2 linked regions of the Variovorax terrae genome follow. The protein of the gene in region 1 interacts with the protein of each later gene in a pairwise test. Links are inferred from orthologs where the notes say so. Each region holds a gene or a part of one and is shown in the gene's direction. Other genes may lie near its edges.

Evidence for each region.
Region 2: the proteins of MMF98_RS21415 (region 1) and recJ interact in binary tests that used the Escherichia coli proteins (3 or more experiments, as listed by UniProt). The link is inferred for Variovorax terrae from one-to-one orthologs.

The regions. Positions count from the first base shown.
Region 1 is NZ_JALGBI010000003.1:418,846-423,051, reverse strand. The notes cover bases 358-3,906. They hold MMF98_RS21415 (DNA topoisomerase III), read left to right. Parts: upstream 358-757; coding sequence 758-3,706; downstream 3,707-3,906. Other genes in these bases: MMF98_RS21410 (HAD family hydrolase), read right to left, coding at 3,846-3,906; MMF98_RS21420 (TlpA family protein disulfide reductase), read left to right, coding at 358-761. Also shown: MMF98_RS21425 (SET domain-containing protein), read right to left, coding at 1-55; more of MMF98_RS21420, read left to right, coding at 237-357; more of MMF98_RS21410, read right to left, coding at 3,907-4,206.
Region 2 is NZ_JALGBI010000002.1:718,111-721,767, reverse strand. The notes cover bases 415-3,414. They hold recJ (single-stranded-DNA-specific exonuclease RecJ), read left to right. Parts: upstream 415-1,059; coding sequence 1,060-2,769; downstream 2,770-3,414. Other genes in these bases: MMF98_RS18880 (ABC transporter ATP-binding protein), read right to left, coding at 2,971-3,414; MMF98_RS18890 (phosphoglycerate mutase), read left to right, coding at 415-1,063. Also shown: MMF98_RS18895 (lipoprotein-releasing ABC transporter permease subunit), read right to left, coding at 1-59; more of MMF98_RS18890, read left to right, coding at 137-414; more of MMF98_RS18880, read right to left, coding at 3,415-3,657. UniProt on the Escherichia coli protein: Single-stranded-DNA-specific exonuclease.

The DNA.
Region 1 (4,206 bases):
CATGCACGCCGGAACGGCGGGTCTGGATGCGGCGGGAGGACGCGAGGGCCTCCACTGCCGGCTGCGCCGCTGCGCCCTTGCGGGGCGTGCCCCCCCGGTGGGTCGGCCCGGGGGCGGGTCGGTGATTCGGGGAGGCTTTTTGAGGCATTGCCAAAACTCTGTTAAGTTGAATAGGTGCACATGTGCGCGCGTACGCGTATGCGCGCGAGAAACCGCCGATTGTAGGAGAGCCCCATATGCTGACCCGCCGAAACATGCTTGCCGCCGTAGCCACGGCCGGCCCGGCCCTGGCCTGGGCGCAGGGCGCCAGCAGCTCGCCGCCCGGCGATGCGCGGGCGCCGGCCCTGCCCGGGCTCGGCACCCCTTTGCCGCTGGCGCGGGTGCCGCTGCTCGACGGCGGCACCTTCCAGCCGGCCCAGGCCGAAGGCCAGGTGCTGGTGGTCTACTGGTGGGCCAGCTGGTGCCCGTTCTGCGCCGTGCAGAGCCCGCATATAGAGAAGCTCTGGCGCAGCCAGCGCGAACGCGGCCTGCAGGTGCTGGCGCTGTCGATTGACCAGAAGCGCGAGAATGCCGCCAATTACCTGCGGCAAAAAGGCTACACCTTCCCGGCCGGCATGCTGACGCCGGAAGTGGCGAAAATCCTGCCCAAGCCCAAGGGGCTGCCGGTCACGGTCGCACGGGGCCGCAACGGCCGGGTGGTGTTTGCGGAGGCCGGGGAGATGTTCCCCGAAGATATTGAAGGACTGGCGAAATTCCTATGACGAAGACCTTGGTGATAGCAGAGAAGCCATCGGTGGCGCAGGACATCGTGCGCGCCCTCACGCCGGTGGCCGGCAAGTTCGAGAAGCATGACGAGTATTTCGAGAGCGAGCAGTACGTGGTGACGAGCGCCGTCGGCCATCTGGTGGAAATCCAGGCGCCCGAGGAGTTCGACGTGAAGCGCGGCAAGTGGAGCTTCGCCCATCTGCCGGTGATCCCGCCGTATTTCGACCTCAAGCCGGTGGACAAGACCAAGACGCGCCTGAACGCGGTGGTGCGCCAGGCCAAGCGCAAGGACGTGACGGATCTGGTGAACGCCTGCGACGCGGGGCGCGAGGGCGAGCTGATCTTCCGCCTGATCGAGCAGTACGCCGGCGGCGGCAAGAAGGCGCTGGGCAAGCCGGTCAAGCGGCTGTGGCTGCAGTCCATGACGCCGCAGGCCATCCGCGAGGGCTTCGAGCGCCTGCGCAGCGAGCAGCAGATGCAGGGCCTGGCCGACGCGGCGCGCTCGCGCTCCGAGGCCGACTGGCTCGTGGGCATCAATGGCACGCGCGCCATGACGGCCTTCAACTCGCGCGACGGCGGCTTCTTCCTGACCACCGTGGGCCGGGTGCAGACGCCCACGCTGGCGGTGGTGGTGGAGCGCGAGGAGCAGATCCGCAAGTTCGTCAGCCGCGACTACTGGGAAATCCACGCCAGCTTCCTCGCCGAAGCCGGCGAGTACCCCGCCAAGTGGTTCGATCCAAAATGGAAGAAAGACCCTGAAGACGGCGAGAAGAAAGCCGATCGCGTCTGGAGCCTGCAGGAAGCCGTAGCCATCGCCGACGCCGTGCGCGGCAAGGCGGCCACCGTCACGGAGGAATCCAAGCCCACCACCCAGGCCTCGCCGCTGCTGTTCGACCTGACCAGCCTGCAGCGCGAGGCCAATGGCCGCTTCGGCTTCTCGGCCAAGACCACGCTGTCTCTGGCGCAGAGCCTGTACGAGCGCCACAAGGCCCTGACCTACCCGCGGACCGACTCGCGCGCCCTGCCCGAGGACTACCTGCCGGTGGTCAAGCAGACCTTCGGCATGCTGGCCGACAGCGGCATGCGGCACCTGGCCCCGTTCGCCCAGCAGGCGCTGGACGGCAACTACGCGCGCCCCAACAAGCGCATCTTCGACAACGCCAAGGTCAGCGACCACTTTGCCATCATCCCCACGCTGCAGGCGCCCAGCGGCCTGTCGGACGCCGAGCAGAAGCTCTACGACCTGGTGGTGCGCCGCTTCCTCGCGGTGTTCTTCCCGAGCGCCGAGTACCTGGTGACCACACGCATCAGCCAGGCCGTGGGCCATCACTTCAAGACCGAGGGCAAGGTGCTGGTCAAGCCGGGCTGGCTCGCGATCTACGGCAAGGAGGCCGCCGACGAGGTGGCCGACGCCAAGGACGGCGACAAGGGCCAGAGCCTGGTGCCCGTCAAGCCGGGCGAGATGGTGCGCACGGAGACCGTGGAGCCCAAGGGCCTCAAGACCCGGCCGCCGGCGCGCTACAGCGAAGCCACGCTGCTGGGCGCCATGGAAGGCGCGGGCAAGAGCATCGACGACGACGAGCTGCGCGAGGCCATGCAGGAAAAGGGCCTGGGCACGCCGGCCACGCGCGCGGCCATCATCGAAGGCCTGATCACCGAGAAGTACATGCTGCGCGAAGGCCGCGAGCTGATCCCCACGGCCAAGGCCTTCCAGCTCATGACGCTGCTGCGCGGGCTCGATGTCGAGGAGCTCTCGCGCCCCGAACTCACGGGCGAGTGGGAGTACAAGCTCGCGCAGATGGAGAAGGGACAGCTCAGCCGCGAGGCCTTCATGCGCGAGATTGCGCAGATGACCGAGCACATCGTCAAGAAAGCCAAGGAATACGACCGCGACACCGTGCCCGGCGACTACGCCACGCTGGCCACCCCCTGCCCCAACTGCGGCGGCGTGGTGAAGGAAAACTACCGCCGCTACACCTGCACCGGCAAGCCGGGGGCGGCCGAGGGCTGCGGCTTCTCGTTCGGCAAATCGCCGGCGGGCCGCACCTTTGAAGTGGCCGAGGCCGAGGCGCTGCTGCGCGACAAGCACATCGGCCCGCTGGACGGCTTCCGCTCCAAGGCGGGCTGGCCCTTCACGTCGGAAATCGTCATCAAGTTCGACGAGGAAGCGAACAACTACAAGCTGGAGTTCGACTTCGGCGATGACAAGGATGCGGCAGAAACCGGCGAGATCGTCGACTTCTCGGGCCAGGAGCCGCTGGGCCACTGCCCCAAGTGCGGCGGCCGCGTGTTCGAGCATGGCAGCAACTACGTGTGCGAGAAGTCCGTGCCGACCTCGACCCAGCCCACGCCCAGCTGCGACTTCAAGAGCGGCAAGATCATCCTGCAGCAGCCGGTGACGCGCGAGCAGCTCAGCAAGCTGCTGGACACGGGCAAGACCGATCTGCTGGACAAGTTCGTGAGCATGCGCACGCGCCGGGCCTTCAAGGCCTTCCTGGTCTGGAACAAGGACGAAGGCAAGGTGACCTTCGAGTTCGAGCCGCGCGCCAGCAAGTTCCCGCCGCGCAAGACGGCCGCGGGCAAGACCCCGGCCGCGAAGGAGCCGGCGGCGAAGTACGCGCCCACCGCGAAGAAGGCGGCCGCCAGGAAAGCCCCGGCGAAGAAGGCTGCACCCGCCAAGAAGGCCGCCGCGCCCAAGGCCCCGCGCAAGACCGGCGCGGGCCTCAAGCCCAGCGCCGAACTCGCCGCCGTGATCGGCGCCGAGCCAGTGGCGCGCACCGAGGTCATCAAGAAGCTCTGGGACTACATCAAGGCCAACGGCCTGCAGGACGCGGTCAACAAGCGCGCCATCAACGCCGACGCCCGGCTCAAGCCCGTGTTCGGCAAGGACCAGGTGACGATGTTCGAGCTGGCGGGGATCGTGGGCAAGCACCTGGGCTGAGGCGGCGGCCGCGGCCGCCGCTTGGGCCGCGCAGGCCGCCCGCAGCAGCCTCAACCCTCGTTTCAGGCATCAAACCGGCCCGATGTCTGCACGGGCTGGTCATTCATAGCTATCAAAATAGTAGCGCCCTGCCTCACCTTCAGTGCAGATGCAGCACCGGCCAGCCCGCGCTGCCCGCGATGGCCGCGAGCTGGGGATCCGGGTCCACCGCCACGGGATGGTTCACGGCCTGCAGCAGCGGCAGGTCGTTGATCGAATCGCTGTAGGCCGTGCTCTTGAAGCGGTCCAGCGTGTGGCCGCGCGCGGCCAGCCACTGGTGCAGGCGCGCCACCTTGCCTTCGCGCATATTGAGCGTGCCATGGGTGCGGCCCGTGAACGCGCCGTCCACGGATTCGACGTCCGTGGCCAGCAAATGCTCGATGCCAAGGAACAGCGCGGTCAGTTCGGTGATGTAGCGGTTGGTGGCCGTGGTCAGGACCACCAGATCGCCCGCGTCCAGA
Region 2 (3,657 bases), on another replicon or contig:
GTGGCGCGGCCCGCGCGGGTGTAGCGCCAGCCCAGGGTCAGTTCAAAGGGAAGTTGCATCGGCTGCCAGGAAAGGAGGTCGTCGGCCAAAAGAAGGTCATGCCTGGCTGGATTGTGGCATCCCGGACAATCACCCCATGCACCTCCTGATTCCGTTCGCCTCCGGCAGCGCCCCAGCCTGCCAGCAGGCCCTGCGCTCGCTGGCCCTGCCGCACCTCGACCGGCTGCTGGCGCGCCTGACCCCCGCCGCGGCCGACGCCGGCGACGACTACACGCTGTCGCCGCCCCACGAGCGGGCGCTGGCCCGCGCCCTGGGCCTGGTGGCCGGCGACGGGCAGATCCCCTGGGCCGCCTGGCAGGCCGGGGCCGATGCCGGCGACCAGGCCTGGGCCTGGATCACGCCCTGCCACTGGCGCGTCGGCACCGAGCAGATCAGCATGGGCGACCCCGAGGCGCTGCAGCTGCAGGAGGCCGAGTCGCAGGCCCTGCTGGCGGCCATGCAGCCGTTCTTCGAGGAAGACGGCGTGGCCCTGGCCTACCGGCAACCCACGCGCTGGCTGGCGCGCGGCGAGGTGTTCCGCGGCCTGCCCACGGCCTCGCTGGACCGCGTGATGGGCCGCCCCATCGACCTCTGGATGCCCAAGCTGCCGCAGGCCCGGGCCCTGCGCCGCCTGCAGAACGAGATGCAGATGCTGCTCTACACCCACGCCGTGAACGACGCGCGTGAACAGCGCGGCCTGCTGCCCGTCAATTCGTTCTGGGTCAGCGGCACCGGCGCCCTGCAGCAGCCGCCCCGGCCCGGGCCGGGGCCGACCGTGCCGCAGAGCCTGGCGCAGGCCGCCCTGCGGGAGGACTGGGCCGCCTGGACGCAGGCCTGGCAGCAGCTCGACGCCACGCAGGGCGCCGCGCTGCTGGCGGCGCTGGACCGCGGCGAGGCCGTGACGCTGACCCTGTGCGGCGAACGCAGCGCCCAGGCCTTTGAAACCGTGGCGCGCGGCCTTTGGCAGCGGATTTCAAGCCATTTCGGCCGCACGTCCGCACGCACGGTTCTTGAGGCGCTATGAAAATAATAGCAAGAGAAGTTCCCCCTCGCGCCGCCTGGGCGCTGGAGCAGGCCGGCGTCCATCCCCTGCTGGCGCGCCTGTATGCCGCGCGCGGCGTCTGTGCCAAGGAAGAGCTGGACGACGGCCTGGCGCGCCTGCTGCCGCCCGAGGGCCTCAAGGGCGCGGCCGAGGCCGCCGTGCTGCTGGCCGATGCGATGGCGGCCGGCAAGCGCCTGTGCATCGTGGCCGACTACGACTGCGACGGCGCCACGGCCTGCGCCGTCGGCCTGCGCGGCCTGCGCCTGCTGGGCGCGCAGCGGCTGGGCTACATCGTGCCCGACCGCGTGATCGACGGCTACGGCCTCACCCCGCCGATCGCGCAGCGCGTGAAGGACAGCGGCGCCGACGTGCTGATCACGGTGGACAACGGCATCGCCAGCGTGGCCGGCGTGGCCGCCGCGCAGGCGCTCGGGCTGCAGGTGCTGGTGACCGACCACCACCTGCCCGCCGCCGAGCTGCCCGCGGCCGACGTGATCGTCAACCCCAACCAGCCGGGCTGCGGCTTCGAGAGCAAGCACATCGCCGGCGTCGGCGTGATGTTCTACGTGCTGCTGGCGCTGCGCTCGGAGCTGCGCGCGCGCGGCGTGTTCGATGCGGCCAGCCAGCCCCGGCTCGACCCCCTGCTGCCGCTGGTGGCCCTGGGCACGGTGGCCGACGTGGTGAGGCTCGACGCCAACAACCGCCGCCTGGTGGCACAGGGCCTCAGGCGCATCCGGGCCGGCGCGCTGCCGGCCGGCCTGGCCGGCCTGTTCACGGCCGCGGGCCGCCAGGCCCGGGCCGCCACCACCTTCGACTTCGGCTTCGCGCTGGGCCCGCGCATCAATGCCGCCGGCCGCCTGGCCGACATGACGCTGGGCATCGAGTGCCTGCTGACCGACGACGCGGCGCGCGCCGACGAGCTCGCGCGCACGCTGGACGGCATCAACCGCGAGCGGCGCGAGATCGAGGGCGGCATGCGCGACCAGGCGTTCCTGATCGCCGAATCGCTGTTCGGCGAAGCGGATGCGCCGCCGCCCGCGCTGTGCGTGTTCGACCCCGATTTCCATGAAGGCGTGGTCGGCATCGTGGCCTCGCGGCTCAAGGACCGGCTGCACCGCCCGACCTTCGTCTTCGCCACCAGCCAGGCGCCGGGCAAGGAGCACGAGCTCAAGGGCTCGGGCCGCTCGATCCCGGGCTTTCACCTGCGCGACGCGCTCGACCTCGTGGCCAAGCGCCACCCCGGGGTGCTGCTGCGCTTCGGCGGCCACGCCATGGCGGCGGGCTGCACGGTGGAGCAGGCGCAGCTCGAGCGGTTCGAGCAAGCGCTGAGCCAGGTGGCCCAGGAATGGCTCGATGCCGCCACGCTGACGCGCCGGCTCGACACCGACGGCCCGCTGGCGCCCGAATACCGCCGCGCCGACATGGTGGACACGCTGCACCGCGAGGTCTGGGGCCAGGGCTTCGCGCCGCCGACGTTCAGCGAAGAGGTGGAGGTGCTGTCGCAGCGCCTGGTGGGCGAGAAGCACCTGGCGCTCAAGCTGCGCCACCAGGGCCAGCCGGTGGACGGCATCTGGTTCGGCCACACCGACCCGCTGCCGGCGCGCGTGAAGCTCGCCTTCCGCCTCGATGCGGACGAATGGCAGGGCGTGCGGCGCGTGCGCTTCCTGGTCGAAGGCGCGGAGCTTTGACGGCCACGGTTGCTTCAAAATTGATAGCAAACAATGACCGCCCCACCTGGACCTTGGCCTGATTTTGTTTGAAAAACCGGCTCGCAGGCCGTGTAGGGACGTTCGGGGCTGCCGCGAAGCCGGCTGAACCGGGCCGCTGGCTGCCCCCTTCTGCCAGATGAAGGCCGCAGGCGCCGCCCCGCAGCATGCCGAGCCTGGAGGCTACTCCCCGAGGTAGGCCGCGCGGACTTTCGGGTCGCTCAGCATTTCCTTGGCATCGCCCGACATGGTGATGATGCCCGACTCCATCACGTAGCTGCGGTCGGCGATCTGCAGCGCGCGGCTGGCGTTCTGCTCGACCAGCAGGATGGTCACGCCCTGGGCCGAGACGTCGCGCACTACCTCGAAGATCTTGTCCACCATGATGGGCGACAGGCCCATCGAGGGCTCGTCCAGCAGCAGCACCTTGGGGCGGCTCATGAGCGCCCGGCCCATGGCCAGCATCTGCTGCTCGCCGCCGGACATGGTGCCGGCCAGCTGGTCCTTGCGCTCCTTGAGGCGCGGGAAGATGGTGAACACCCGCTCGACGTCCTGCGCGATGGCGGGCTTGTCGCTGCGCACATAGGCGCCCATCATCAGGTTCTCGGTGATGCTCATGCGGGTGAACACGCCACGGCCTTCCGGCACCATGGCCAGGCCCTGGCGCACCAGGTCCCACGGCCCCTGGCCGTGGATGCTCTTGCCCAGGTATTCGATGTCGCCGTCGCTCAGCGCCAGCGTGCCGGTGATGGCCTTCATGGTGGTGGTCTTGCCCGCGCCGTTGGAGCCGATCAGCGACACCAGCTCGCCCTCGCGCACCTCGAAGTCCACGCCCTTGACGGCCTGGATGCCGCCGTAGGCCACCTTCAG